4 regions of the Marinomonas sp. 15G6-16 genome follow, and region 2 is predicted to be linked to each of the others. Evidence: predicted binding sites of a transcription regulator. Region 2 holds the regulator's gene; each other region holds the start of a gene.
The links. Region 2 encodes sigma-54, which starts transcription at its own class of promoters, with help from an activator protein. Its sites were predicted from a motif close to TGGCACNNNNNTTGCTNT; they were not measured.
Positions count from the first base shown of each region.

Region 1: glnT (type III glutamate--ammonia ligase) is a predicted target of sigma-54. The motif match lies at 972-989, and genes of this name have one in related genera.
Region 3: hmpA (NO-inducible flavohemoprotein) is a predicted target of sigma-54. The motif match lies at 1,577-1,594, and genes of this name have one in related genera.
Region 4: AC0L46_RS11275 (circularly permuted type 2 ATP-grasp protein) is a predicted target of sigma-54. The motif match lies at 1,886-1,903, and genes of this name have one in related genera.

Region 1 is NZ_CM147916.1:394,883-398,106, reverse strand. It holds gene AC0L46_RS01875 (helix-turn-helix domain-containing protein) at 198-854, opposite strand; gene glnT (type III glutamate--ammonia ligase) at 1,095-2,429, shown strand; gene AC0L46_RS01865 (class II glutamine amidotransferase) at 2,474-3,224, shown strand, end outside.
Region 2 is NZ_CM147916.1:3,136,060-3,139,283, forward strand. It holds gene mgtE (magnesium transporter) at 1-44, opposite strand, end outside; gene AC0L46_RS14845 (HPr family phosphocarrier protein) at 53-322, opposite strand; gene ptsN (PTS IIA-like nitrogen regulatory protein PtsN) at 332-781, opposite strand; gene AC0L46_RS14855 (RNA polymerase factor sigma-54) at 799-2,271, opposite strand; gene lptB (LPS export ABC transporter ATP-binding protein) at 2,347-3,072, opposite strand; gene lptA (lipopolysaccharide transport periplasmic protein LptA) at 3,073-3,224, opposite strand, start outside.
Region 3 is NZ_CM147916.1:1,670,864-1,674,087, forward strand. It holds gene norR (nitric oxide reductase transcriptional regulator NorR) at 1-1,437, opposite strand, end outside; gene hmpA (NO-inducible flavohemoprotein) at 1,671-2,861, shown strand; gene AC0L46_RS08140 (GNAT family N-acetyltransferase) at 2,858-3,224, opposite strand, start outside.
Region 4 is NZ_CM147916.1:2,353,590-2,356,813, forward strand. It holds gene AC0L46_RS11270 (alpha-E domain-containing protein) at 1-244, opposite strand, end outside; gene AC0L46_RS11275 (circularly permuted type 2 ATP-grasp protein) at 247-1,701, opposite strand; gene AC0L46_RS11280 (FAD-dependent monooxygenase) at 2,040-3,224, shown strand, end outside.

The DNA of each region.
Region 1 (3,224 bases), 490 kb from region 2:
TAATGTTGGAATTTCTGTGTCGGATGAATATCTGGGCTAAATTGGCTGGTGTTATTGTTTATGAACGTATGAGGGAAAGGAGGTCGAGTTTGCTGGGCGCGCGCGATGTATTGGTTGGGAAAAATACGTCTAAGAAGTGGCTAACTTGTGCTAATAAAAAAAGGGCTTTATTGAATGAGATAAAGCCCTTTTAATGATTAATTGTCCTGACCACTGTGAGTGATAAAAGACAAAAGCTTGATTGGCACCTTTAAAAGTACTTCAGGTCCATGAGGGATGCCTGAGTCGAATGATAGAGAGTCGCCCTGTTCTAGGTGATAAAGCTTATTACCGTGACGGTACATAATCTCACCTTCTAATATGTAGATAAATTCCTGACCAGGGTGTGAAAAGGTCGGGAAGATTTCACTGGCATCATCCATTGTGATTAAAAAAGGTTCGACCAGTTGAGTTTCGCCTCTTGTGTAATTCAACAAGTGATATGTATGGCCTTTTTCTGTTCCTCTTCGAACCACCTCCATTCCTTGACCAGACTTTGTATGCTGTGCATCGCCTTCAGGGCGGTCATAGTCTGCAAAGAGCTGTGAAATAGACAGACCGATCGCATCACAGAGTCGACCTAACGTGTCTAAGCTGGTGGACACTTGCGCATTTTCTATTTTACTCACCATTCCTTGGCTCAACTTCGCAATTCTTGCGACGTCTGCAATCTTTAAATCTTGTGCCATGCGTTTACGCTTTACCTGCATCGCAATGTAATCTTCCAGTCGTAAGCGCGGTGACCCAGTACGCTCATGACTTATTTCGCCCTTTTTGAGGGCTTGTATGTGCCTAGATGGTGCATCTTTTTTCATTTGAAGGGGCCTTATCATTTCCTTTGTCTAATTATAGCAGATTTACTTTTTCCGAATCCCTTGAATTTAGTGACTTAATTCCTATCAGGAAAAATAAATTCCTTTCAGTTAATTTATTGGCAAGCGTTTTGCTTTCTTTAAGAGAATAATACTTTCCCTACGAGAAATACATTAGGTAAGTAGAAATTACTTAACTTTCGTAATTCTTATAGGTTGTGGAACTTACTTAGGAGACATGCAATGCAAGCCAATGAAGTAGAAAACTTTTTGAAAGACAATCAGATTAAATACGTTTTAGCTCAGTTTGTGGACATCCACGGTGTTGCGAAGACGAAATCTGTTCCGGCAAAAAATATTTTTGATGTGGTGAATACAGGTGCTGGTTTCGCTGGTTTCGCTGTATCGGGTCTTGCTATGGAACCACATGGCCCAGACTTTTTAGCACGAGGCGACCTTTCTACTTTAAGCATTGTTCCTTGGCAGCCAGGTTACGCTCGCATGGCGTGTGACGGCTACGTAAACGGTGAGCAACATCCATATTGTTCTCGTGTTGTATTGAAAAAACAACTGAAGCGTTTAGACGAAAAAGGTTGGACGCTGAACACAGGTTTAGAGCCTGAGTTCTATCTGTTTAAAAAAGGTGAGCGTGGTGAATTATTGCCAGTAGACAGCTCGGATACCTTGGCGAAGCCATGTTATGACTATAAAGGCTTGTCTCGTTCTCGTACTTTCCTTGAGCGCCTTGTGGAATCGCTTCAAGCGGTTGATTTTGATGTTTACCAAATTGACCACGAAGATGCTAACGGCCAATTTGAAATCAATTACACCTACGGCGATGCATTGGAATCAGCTGACCGCTTTACTTTTGTACGTATGGCCGCTGGTGAAATTGCGAACGACATGGGAATGATTTGTTCCTTCATGCCAAAACCTGCTGCAGATAAAACAGGTAATGGTATGCACTTCCATTTATCCATCACAGATGAATCTGGTAAGAATTTATTCAACGATGACAGCGATAAGCATGGAATGGGCTTGTCGAAAATGGCTTATCACTTTACCGCTGGTATTCTGGCACACGCTAAGGCGATTTGTGCGTTTGCCGCTCCAACCGTTAACTCTTACAAGCGTCTTGTCGTAGGCGGCAACAGCTCTGGTGCAACATGGGCGCCTGCTTACGAATGTTACGGCGATAACAACCGTTCTGCTTTGGTTCGTGTTCCTTATGGTCGTTTGGAGTTCCGCCTCCCTGATTCTGGTTGTAACCCATATTTAGTACACGCTGCTCTTATTGCCGCTGGCATGGATGGCATTGAGCGTGAGCTGGATCCAGGCGAGCCAATGAACATCAACTTATACGATCTTTCCCTAGAAGAAATCATTGCGAAAAACATTTCTATTCTGCCTCAAAACTTGGGCGATGCCTTGGATGAGCTAGAAAAAGACACAGTGTTTGTTGAAGCAATGGGAAGTGACATTGTTGCCGAGTTCTTAAATGTGAAGCGTGCAGAGTGGGGTGAATACCAGCGCCATGTTTCTGATTGGGAAGTGGCGAAATACGCAGAGTTTTTCTAATCATCATCTTTTTACAGCAATTAAATTGAATAGAGGTTTCGCCCATGTGTGGAATAGTAGGTCTTTATCTTAAAAATGATAAATATGAGAACAAATTAGGTGAGCTGTTTGAGCCTATGCTGATTGCCATGACGGATCGTGGTCCAGACAGTGCTGGCTTTGCTATTTACGGTGATGATGTTACCGGTGATTGGGTGAAGTTTACGTTAAGACACCCAAAGGAAGATTACGATTGGGCTGGTCTAACTGAGTCCTTAACTGGCGCTTTAGGTTGCGCTATTGAATGGATGCAAAACGCCAATGTTGCTGTGCTTAAACTGGAAGCAAGCGAAGCGAGCGTAAGAGAGTGGCTAGGCGCTAATGCATCAGACGTGTTGATTTTAAGTGCGGGCCAATCCATTGAGATCTTAAAAGAAGTAGGTTTGCCTGAAAACATTACTTCTAAGTTCAGCTTAAGCCGCATGAAAGGCAGCCACATTATTGGTCACACTCGTATGGCGACTGAATCCGCTGTGACGATGGAAGGTAGTCACCCTTTCTCAACTGGTTCTGACCTTTGCCTTGTTCACAACGGTTCACTATCGAACCACAACCGTTTGCGTGATCGTCTAAAGCGTGAAGGCATTACTTTTGAAACAGAGAACGATTCTGAAGTGGCTGCGGGTTATTTAACGTGGCGTTTGAACAATGGCGACTCTTTGCAGACAGCTTTGGAAAATGCGTTAAAAGACCTAGATGGCTTCTTTACTTTCACCATTGGTACAAAAGACGGCTTTGCCGTAATGCGCGATCCTA
Region 2 (3,224 bases):
GTGACTGTCTGCAGATGGTTAGTTAGAGTTGCTTTCTCTGACATATAAAGTGTTACTCATCTTCACCAAAACGATTATTGATCAGTTCTACTATGGCTTTTAGAGCGTCTTCTTCGTCATCTCCATTGGTTTTAATATGAATTTCGGTGCCTTTTCCTGCAGCGAGCATCATCATTGCCATAATGCTTTTTCCGTCGACGTTACGACCTTCTTTTTCGATGGTAATATCACAGGAGAAGCGAGAAGTTGTTTCGACAAGCTTTCCTGCTGCTCTAGCATGCAAGCCAAGTTTGTTGATGATAGTAATAGACTCTTCTTGCATGCATGTTTCCTATATTAACGAATCAAATATATTGAATAGCTCTTCGTTTGTTTGAGCGGTTCTTAGTTTATCTAAAGATTGTGGCGATTGTGCTAATTCTGCAATTTGCGCCAATGTCGATAAATGAGAGTCGCACTCGTGAGGTGGAACGATGAGGGCGAAGATCAAATCTACCGCTCTTTTGTCAATAGCATCAAAGTCAATCGGATTTTGTAATGACATCACAACGATTGCCGTATGATTAGCAGACTCCAAACGGCAATGAGGGATGGCTATACCATTTCCTATACCAGTACTACCAAGTTTTTCTCGGCCTAACAAAGCGTCATAAACCGCTTCGTTATCGCAATGCAGTTTGTTAGATGCGACTTCCGCTAAGTTCTCAAGAACGCGTTTTTTGCTGACAATCTCTTGTTTTGCAAAGACAAGTTCTGCTTTCAATAATGATTTTAATGGCATGGTAAAATAGTGTCCGTTTAGATCAATCGCTTGCGTTCATTGGATGGCGGTATGTTCATCGCCTCGCGGTATTTTGCGACAGTACGACGGGCAACTTGTATGCCTTGGTCTGCCAAAATAGTCGCTAGTTTATTATCGCTTAAAGGTTTTTTCGCTGGCTCATCTGTTACTAGCTTTTTAATCATGGCTCGTATCGCTGTAGAAGAGCATTCACCGCCAGATGCTGTGTTGACATGGCTAGAGAAGAAATATTTAAGTTCAAAAATACCTTTTGGTGTGTGTATGTATTTTTGAGTTGTCACCCTAGATATTGTCGATTCGTGCATGCCGACTTCTTCTGCCACATCATGAAGTACCATGGGTTTCATGGCTTCTTCACCTAATTCAAAGAAGTCAATTTGACGGCTTACAATACAGCTGGCAACTTTCAGTAGGGTTTCATTTCGGCTTTGTAGACTTTTCATGAACCACTTGGCTTCTTGTAATGACGTCTTAATATAGCTCGCGTCCTCGGGTGTTGATGCGGTGCTAGCCATAGCAGAATAAGTTTCGTTTATTTTGACTGGCGGCAAAGCGTCGTTATTTAGCTCTACTTGCCAACTGCCATTGCGCTTTTTGACAGAAACATCTGGAATGACATAGTCCGTATCGTCTGCATCAATAACAGAGCCTGGACGAGGATTAAGTTGCTGTATTAGGCTAACAACTTCTTTGAGAGCTTCGTCTTTGAGCTTTGTTTTTCTGCTTAATTGCGCAAAGTCACGACTACCGAGAAGTGGCAAATAATTGTCAATCAGGTTGTGCGTGCTTTTGTATAAAGGATGGTTTTGAAACGCTTCTAACTGAACTAAGAGGCAGTCCCGTAGATCGGTAGAACAAACACCTATAGGATCAAAACGCTGCAGTCTATGTTGGACGGCCATGACTTCTTCTATATCAAGTTCTTCTAGTTCGATAGAAAGAGACTCGCAGATATCGTCTGGTGTAATACTTAGGTAACCATCTGGCTGTACGCATTCAATAATTGCGTATGCAATCTCAATGTCTCTATCAGACATGTGAGTTAAATTTAATTGCCAGATTAAGTGGTCTTGTATGCTTTCTGCTGGCGCATTACGGCTTTCGAAGTCGCCGTCACCTTCATAGCTATTGTTGTCGCTGATCGCGGCAGAGCTTTGATAGGTGTCATCCCAGTTGCTGTCTATTGAGAGCTCTTCAGGAATGCTTTCTGTCCATTCTGATTCAACACGAGCTTCTTCACTTGTATTGACATCAGGTGTTTCTGGTGTGCTTTTGGATTCGATGCTGGCTGGTGCTTCTACTTGTCCTTGTTCGTCATCGTCAAGTTCAAGAAGAGGGTTTGACTCAAGAAATTCATGAATTTCTTGTTTAAGATCCAGCGTAGAAAGCTGCAACAAACGTATCGCTTGCTGTAGCTGAGGTGTCATGGTCAGCTGTTGACCGAGTTTTAACTGTAAAGACTGCTTCATGGAGCAACTCTTTTTATTTGAGTGAATTGGAACGAGTTATGCATACTACTCCCTTTCTGCAGTAATGATAAGGGGTTACAGGCGGAAGTCGTCACCTAAATAGACTTTTTTTACCTGTTCATTGTTAATAACTGTACTGGCATCACCAGAAGCAATGATATATCCGTTACCCACAATATAAGCTTTATCGCAGATGTCTAAGGTTTCTCTGACATTGTGATCTGTGATTAGAACGCCAATGCCGCTTTCTTGTAAGTGTTTAATAATAAGTTTGATATCGCCAACAGAAATAGGGTCAACACCAGCGAAGGGTTCGTCTAAGAGAACGAACTTTGGATTCATTGCTAGTGCTCGTGCAATTTCTACGCGGCGTCTCTCGCCACCAGATAAGGCCATGCCTAAGTTCTTTCTGATATGGGTAATATGAAATTCTTCTAATAAATCTTCAAGCCTGGATTTTTTCTGGGCTTTTGTGAGTTCTTTGCGTGTTTCTAAAATCGCTAAAATATTGTCTTCAACAGACATTTTTCTAAAAATGGAGGCTTCTTGTGGTAAGTAACCGATGCCTTTTTGTGCTCTAGTGTGCATGGCGTTACTGGTGATGTCTTTACCATCGATAAATATGCCGCCTGCATCATTGGCAACCATTCCAACTATCATATAAAAGCATGTGGTTTTGCCTGCGCCGTTAGGACCAAGCAAACCAACCGCTTGGCCAGACTCAACTGAGATGGAAACATCCTTTACTACTTGTCGTTTTTTGTAGCTCTTTGCTAGGTTTTTAGCTTCTAGAAGGGCCATTTATTGAGCAGCCTTATCTGTTTGAGGTTGTAGCGTCATGGAGACTCGACCGGAATCTTTTTTCTCTGCGTTAAAGGTGCCATCTTCGACCATATAGAGAATGTAATCTGCAGAGATAGAGTTATCCATTCTGCTCAAGTAACCATCACCCA
Region 3 (3,224 bases), 1.5 Mb from region 2:
ATAAGCCTCTGTTTCTAAACGAAAATTAATGGGCTCTTTGGCTGTGCTGTGACGCTCAGTCGTTATTGTATTTTGCACCCCTTCTTTTTCACCTCTATCTATCTGTAACCCTTTTAGATGATTTTTACAGATGACAGTAATCCCAGATGGAATATCCGCCTTAGCAAACAAAGCCGCACGAGAGATAACATGTTCCAGCTCGCGTACATTTCCTGGCCAATGATACGTTTCTAATAACCCTATGGCAGAGCTGGATAAAGTAAGTTGTTGTAAGCCTAATTTACGGCGGAATCGTTCGGCGAAGAAACCGGCCAATAGAGGAATATCCCCTTGTCGATGACGCAAGGCAGGGACTTGAATAGGAAACACACTGAGGCGATGGAAAAGGTCAGCACGAAAACGTTGTTCTGACACTTCGGTTTCTAAATGACGATTGGTGGCAGCGATGATTCTCACGTCGATTTTACGAACTTGATCTTTACCAACCGCTTGGATCTCTTGGTTTTGAATGGCTCTTAGTAAGGTGCCTTGTACCTCTAATGGTAATTCACCAATTTCATCAAGGAACAAAGTCCCTCCATCCGCAAGCAAGAACTTACCTTGGCGATCACGATCAGCACCGGTAAACGCCCCTTTCACATGCCCAAACAATTCACTCTCGATCAAATGATGAGGAATGGCCGCACAATTCACATACACCATAGGAGAGGCAGAACGTAACGAGGTTTGATGAAGCATACGCGCTACAAGCTCCTTACCAACGCCTGTTTCCCCTTCAATCAAGATCGCAAAGTCAGAAGGTGCCACCAGCTTAATGGCTTGCTCTAGCGCTTTCATCAGATCACTCTGGCCGATCATCTCACCGCCATCTTTCACTTGGGCCTGTTCATTGATGGCTTGCAGTTCCTGTTGAGCTTGCCATGTTTTGTCTTCCAATTGCTCCATCAACATAGCTGTATTCAAGGTCATAGCAGACATGGCGCCAATGATCTCTAACGCTCTTGCATTAATGTCATCAAATACACCTGGAGTAATGCTGTCTAAGGTTACCGCGCCAATCAGCTTGCCTTCTAAATACAAGGGCACGCCCATGCAGGAATGCACTCTTAGATGGTCATCATGGCCAATAACCATGCCATCGTATGGGTCTGGTAATGTGGAATCCGCAGGGAAACGGACAGGGTAATTGCTCTCGCAAATCACTTTCAGTCTAGGGTGCTCTTCAATACTAAAGCGTCTTCCCATCAGATCATCAGATAAGCCCCGCTGAGCAATCGGTGTCAGCACGTCATTATGATTCACCAGTAATACAACTGCATCGCAATCAATGATGGAGCGTATTGCATACACCAATTCTTCAAAACGACTGGGATGAGTAACAGAGCCCGCAAGATCAAGTGCAAAGCTAAGTAGGGCGTTACTTGAAACCTTATTCATAGAAGAGATCCATCACGTTTATTTATTCTAGAGTCATAATGACACAAAAATACCATATCGACTTCATCTAGATAGGTCTTATTGACTCTAAGAATAAAATTAAAATCATAAATATATGTTTTTATTGGTTATTTTTATTTGGCACAAACTTAGCAATAACAAGGGTAGCAAACTCATTAACAGTTTTTTATTAACGGCTTATTCATTAAGGGCTTATTTATTAAGGGGAAAGCATGCTATCTCAACAACATATAGACACGGTAAAAGCGACCATTCCATTATTGGCATCCGCAGGCACAGCGATTACAGAACATTTCTACAATCGTTTGTTTACTCATCATCCTGAATTACAAGATGTGTTCAACATGACACACCAAAACACAGGACGCCAGCCAGCCGCTTTGTTTAATGCCATTGCAGCCTACGCAACGCATATTGATAACTTAGAAGTACTCACCAGTGCGGCTATGCGCATTGCTCACAAGCACACCAGCTTTAACATCAATCCAGCTCAATACGATGTGGTCGGTCACCATTTGATCGAAACACTTCGAGAACTCGCACCAGACGCTTTTACACCAGAAGTAGAAGAAGCTTGGGGAGCGGCTTATAAGCAACTGGCTGATATTTTCATTAAGGTAGAAAGCAATCTTTACGAAGAACGAGCTGCACAAGCAGGTGGCTGGAAAGACTTCCGTCGCTTCAAAGTCATTTCTAAAACACCAGAGTCAGAGTTGGTCACTAGCTTTGTTTTTGCCCCTGTCGATGGCGGCAATGTCATTGACTATCTTCCAGGCCAATATCTAGGTGTTAAAGTTCACCCTAAAGGCAATGAATACGATGAAATCCGCCAATATTCTTTGTCTACCGCACCAAATGGTAAAACCTATCGCATCAGTGTGAAACGTGATGGCGAGGGTGACCTTGCCGGTGTTATGTCCCACTATCTACACGACCACCTTAACGTAGATGATGAAGTGGAATTAATGCCACCAGCGGGCGACTTCACCTTCCAAGACAAACAAAAACCAGTGACTCTTATTTCTGGTGGTGTTGGCTTAACGCCAATGCAGTCGATGTTGGACACCTTAAACCAGCAGGGTTACTCACAGCCGATTAGCTATTTGCATGCTTGTGCCGGTTCACACCAACATTCCTTTAAAGACCATGTGAATAGCCTGAAAGGGGCTTTACCCTTGAATGTACATACTTGGTATGAAAAGGTAGATGAAGCTGAAGAAGGCATTTATGAAGGCAAAATGGCATTAGAGTCAATCAAAGACAGCCTACCTATTACGGATGGTGACTTCTACTTATGTGGGCCGGTAAATTTTATGATGTTTGCAAAACAACAACTGGTCACTCTAGGTGTGTCGTCTGACCGCATTCATTATGAATTATTTGGCCCGCACCAGGACATTTAATCGTCTTTTTTAAACGGCAAAAGTGCGTGGGTGTCTTGATGATATTCGCGCACGGCTTGCGCTTCTTCCTGACAGAAGTTACCAATCGCTTCGCGAAAGCCTTCATGTTCGATGTGATGGATACTGTGACTAAACACGGGCTCAAACCCTCGGGCGATTTTATGTTCCCCTTGAGTACCAGGATCAAAATGCTGTAAGCCTTTTTCTAAGCAAAATTCGATTCCTTGGTAATAGCAGGCTTCAAAGTGCAGGCTGTCAATTTCTTCCATACATCCCCAATAACGACCATAAAGTGAATGATCGTCGAAGAAACACCACGACGCCGCAATCGGTTCGCCATCTTTATAAGCTTGTACTAAAAGA
Region 4 (3,224 bases), 780 kb from region 2:
AACTTGGATTGGTGTCATCAGCGAGCAAAAATTTCACGACATTGCGCTCGTCTTTTACCTTGTAGCGCTGTTCAAAGGTGTCTTCGCCACTGAGAATTTCAATCAGGTTGTACCAAGACATATTGATGTCGTTTGGTAGGTCGAACAGTAAGTCATCATAAACGCTGACTAAACGGGCGGTGTTTTCAACGCGCTCTAAGTATCTTGCGCTCCAATATAAACGCTCTGCAACTCTAGATAACATAATTATTCCCCCTTAGTGTCAACGATCCAAGTGTCTTTACTACCACCACCTTGTGACGAATTAACGACCAAGGAACCTTTTTTCATTGCGACGCGAGTCAAGCCACCCGTTGTGACATAAGAGTCTTTGGCTTGCAAAATGAACGGACGCAAATCCAAATGGCGAGGTTCTAATGTTCCTTTGGAGATTAGCGTGGGAGACGTTGATAGTTTGAGCGTTGGCTGAGCTATGTAATTTCTTGGATGCTTGGTGATCAAATCTGCAAATAATGCTTGCTCTTTTTTCGTTGAGTGTGGGCCAACTAGCATGCCGTAACCACCAGATTCATTCGCAGGTTTTACTACTAATTTATCCAGATTTTCCAACACATAAGCACGTTGTTCTGGATCATCGCACAGGAAGGTTTCAACGTTTTTCAGAATTGGTTCTTCGTTTAGATAGTAACGAATAATCTCTGGAACATAAGCATAGACAACCTTGTCATCGGCTACGCCCGCACCGGGTGCATTGGCAAGAGCCACATTGCCTTTACGCCATGCGCGCATGAGCCCAGCGACACCCAAAACAGATTCTGGATCGAAGGCTTCAGGGTCAATGAAGAGGTCGTCGATACGACGGTAAATTACATCGACACGTTCTGGGCCATCAATGGTTTTCATGTAAACACAGTCATCGCTGTCGACAAATAAGTCGCTACCTTCCACCAATTCTGCCCCCATTTGCTGAGCAAGAAAGGCGTGTTCGAAATAGGCTGAGTTATATATGCCGGGTGTTAAAACCACGATTTCTGGATTCTCAATGTCTCTAGGGGACAAAGACACCAAGGTATCAAATAATTGAGAGGTGTATGAGTCGACCGGTAGTATGGATTCGTTCTCGAATAATTCCGGTAATACACGTTTAGTGATGGCACGGTTTTCTAGCATGTAAGATACACCAGATGGGACGCGTAGGTTGTCTTCTAAAACAAAGAAATCACCATTTTCATCGCGAACTAAATCAGTGCCACAAATATGCGCCCAAACACCGTAAGCAGGTGATACGCCGACACATTCTGGTCTGAAGTTTTTGGAGTCTTTGATGATGTGTTCTGGGATGATGCCGTCTTTGATGACGTTTTGGTCGTGGTAGAGATCGTCGATGAAGAGGTTGAGTGCTTTGAGACGTTGTTTTAGTCCCGCTTCTGCTATTTTCCAGTCTGATGCTTTTATGGTTCGGGGGACAATATCAAAGGGCCATGCTCTATCAATGTTGCCTTCTTCTGTGTATACCGTGAAGCTAATGCCCATTTCTTGTATGGTGGCTTCGGCTGTTGTTCGCCTCTTTTCTAGTTCTTCTTCAGATAAGCTGTCTAAATAGCCTAAAAGTTGTTTTGCTGGTGATCTTGGTGTTCCATCTTTATCAATTAATTCATCAAAAAAATCTGATGATTGGTATTGGCTTGTTAGTGTTTCCATGTATACCTCGTTCTCTACATTATCCTGGAGGCGTGTGCTTTAATTTTGCACATGTCGGTGTACTTTTTTTGTGCGCCCGCCCCATCTTTGGGAGACGTCTTTGCTGTACAAGGTTAGACCAAGGATGGTCAAAGTATCGCTTTTATTCAATTAACATAATGACGATGCATTATTAACAATATTCAAAGCAAGGATCGCGCCATACTGTTTGTCTGTATAATGGCGAAAAATGGTTTTTCGTTTCATGATCTAGGTCTGTTTTACAGCGAAGTAAATTCATTATCATGGTGCGTTTGTTCAGTTGATGCTGTTATCGCGTACTAAGAGAGGAAAGATAAGTGAGCCAAGTTAGTCGCATTATAATCGTCGGTGCTGGAATCGGTGGCTTAAGCGCTGCATTAGCGTTTGCGAAGCAGAATGTTCAGGTCACGGTTTTGGAACAGGCTGAGTGCTTTGGCGAGGTGGGAGCTGGATTACAGATAAGCCCAAATGCGTTAAAAGTATTGCGACACTTGGGGTTGGAAACCGAATTGAGTCAATATGCCTTTACGCCACAGCATGCTTCAATGCGTGACTATAAAACGGGTGATTACTATCTAAAAGTTTCTTTAGCAGATCAGGCCATTCATCGTTATGGTGCGCCTTATTGGCATTTGCATAGAGCAGACTTACATCGTGTGTTGGTAAATGGTTGTAAGGCAGCAGGTGTTGAGTTCATCTTGAGTGCCAATATGACTCATTACGCTGAGACAGCAGAAAAGAGCGTTCAGGCTACTTTAGATGATGGTCGTACGTTGGCTGCGGATTTATTGGTAGGCGCAGACGGGATTCACTCCACCGTACGAGAACAAATGTTAGGTCATGAAAAAGCGACTTTCATGGGGCAAGTCGCGTGGCGCGGGATTGTTCCGGTCAGTAAATTAAAGGTGAAAGTCCAGCCTGATGCGTGTGTTTGGGTTGGTCCTAATCGCCACTTCGTTAGCTATTATTTGCGTGGTGGTGAATATGTGAATTTTGTCGCGGTAGAAGAGCGTGATGATTGGACTTCTGAATCATGGCGCGAAGAGGGAAATGTCGCAGAGCTTAGGCAAAGTTTTTCTGATTGGCATCCTGAAGTGACAGAGATCTTGTCTGCAGCAAGCAATAGCTTTTTATGGGCATTAAATGGTCGAGATGAGCTGCCTACTTGGCATCAAGGGCGCGTTGTATTACTCGGAGATGCTTGCCACCCCATGTTGCCTTTTATGGCGCAAGGGGCTGCTATGGCAATTGAAGATGCTTACGTTCTGGCGAAATGTGTTGCAGACCACAGGCTTTCTGATGCATTGATCGAGTATGAGAAAATCCGTAAACCACGAGCGACTAAGATTCAAAAAATGTCCAAAGCCAATGCGGGCTTGTATCACATGCACGGTGGACTTGTTGGGAAAATGAAACTTAAGGCGTTAAAAGCCGCTTCTCAATTTGCACCAGACCTCATTCAGTCAAAGTTAGATCCCGTTTATGGTTATGATGTTAATCAG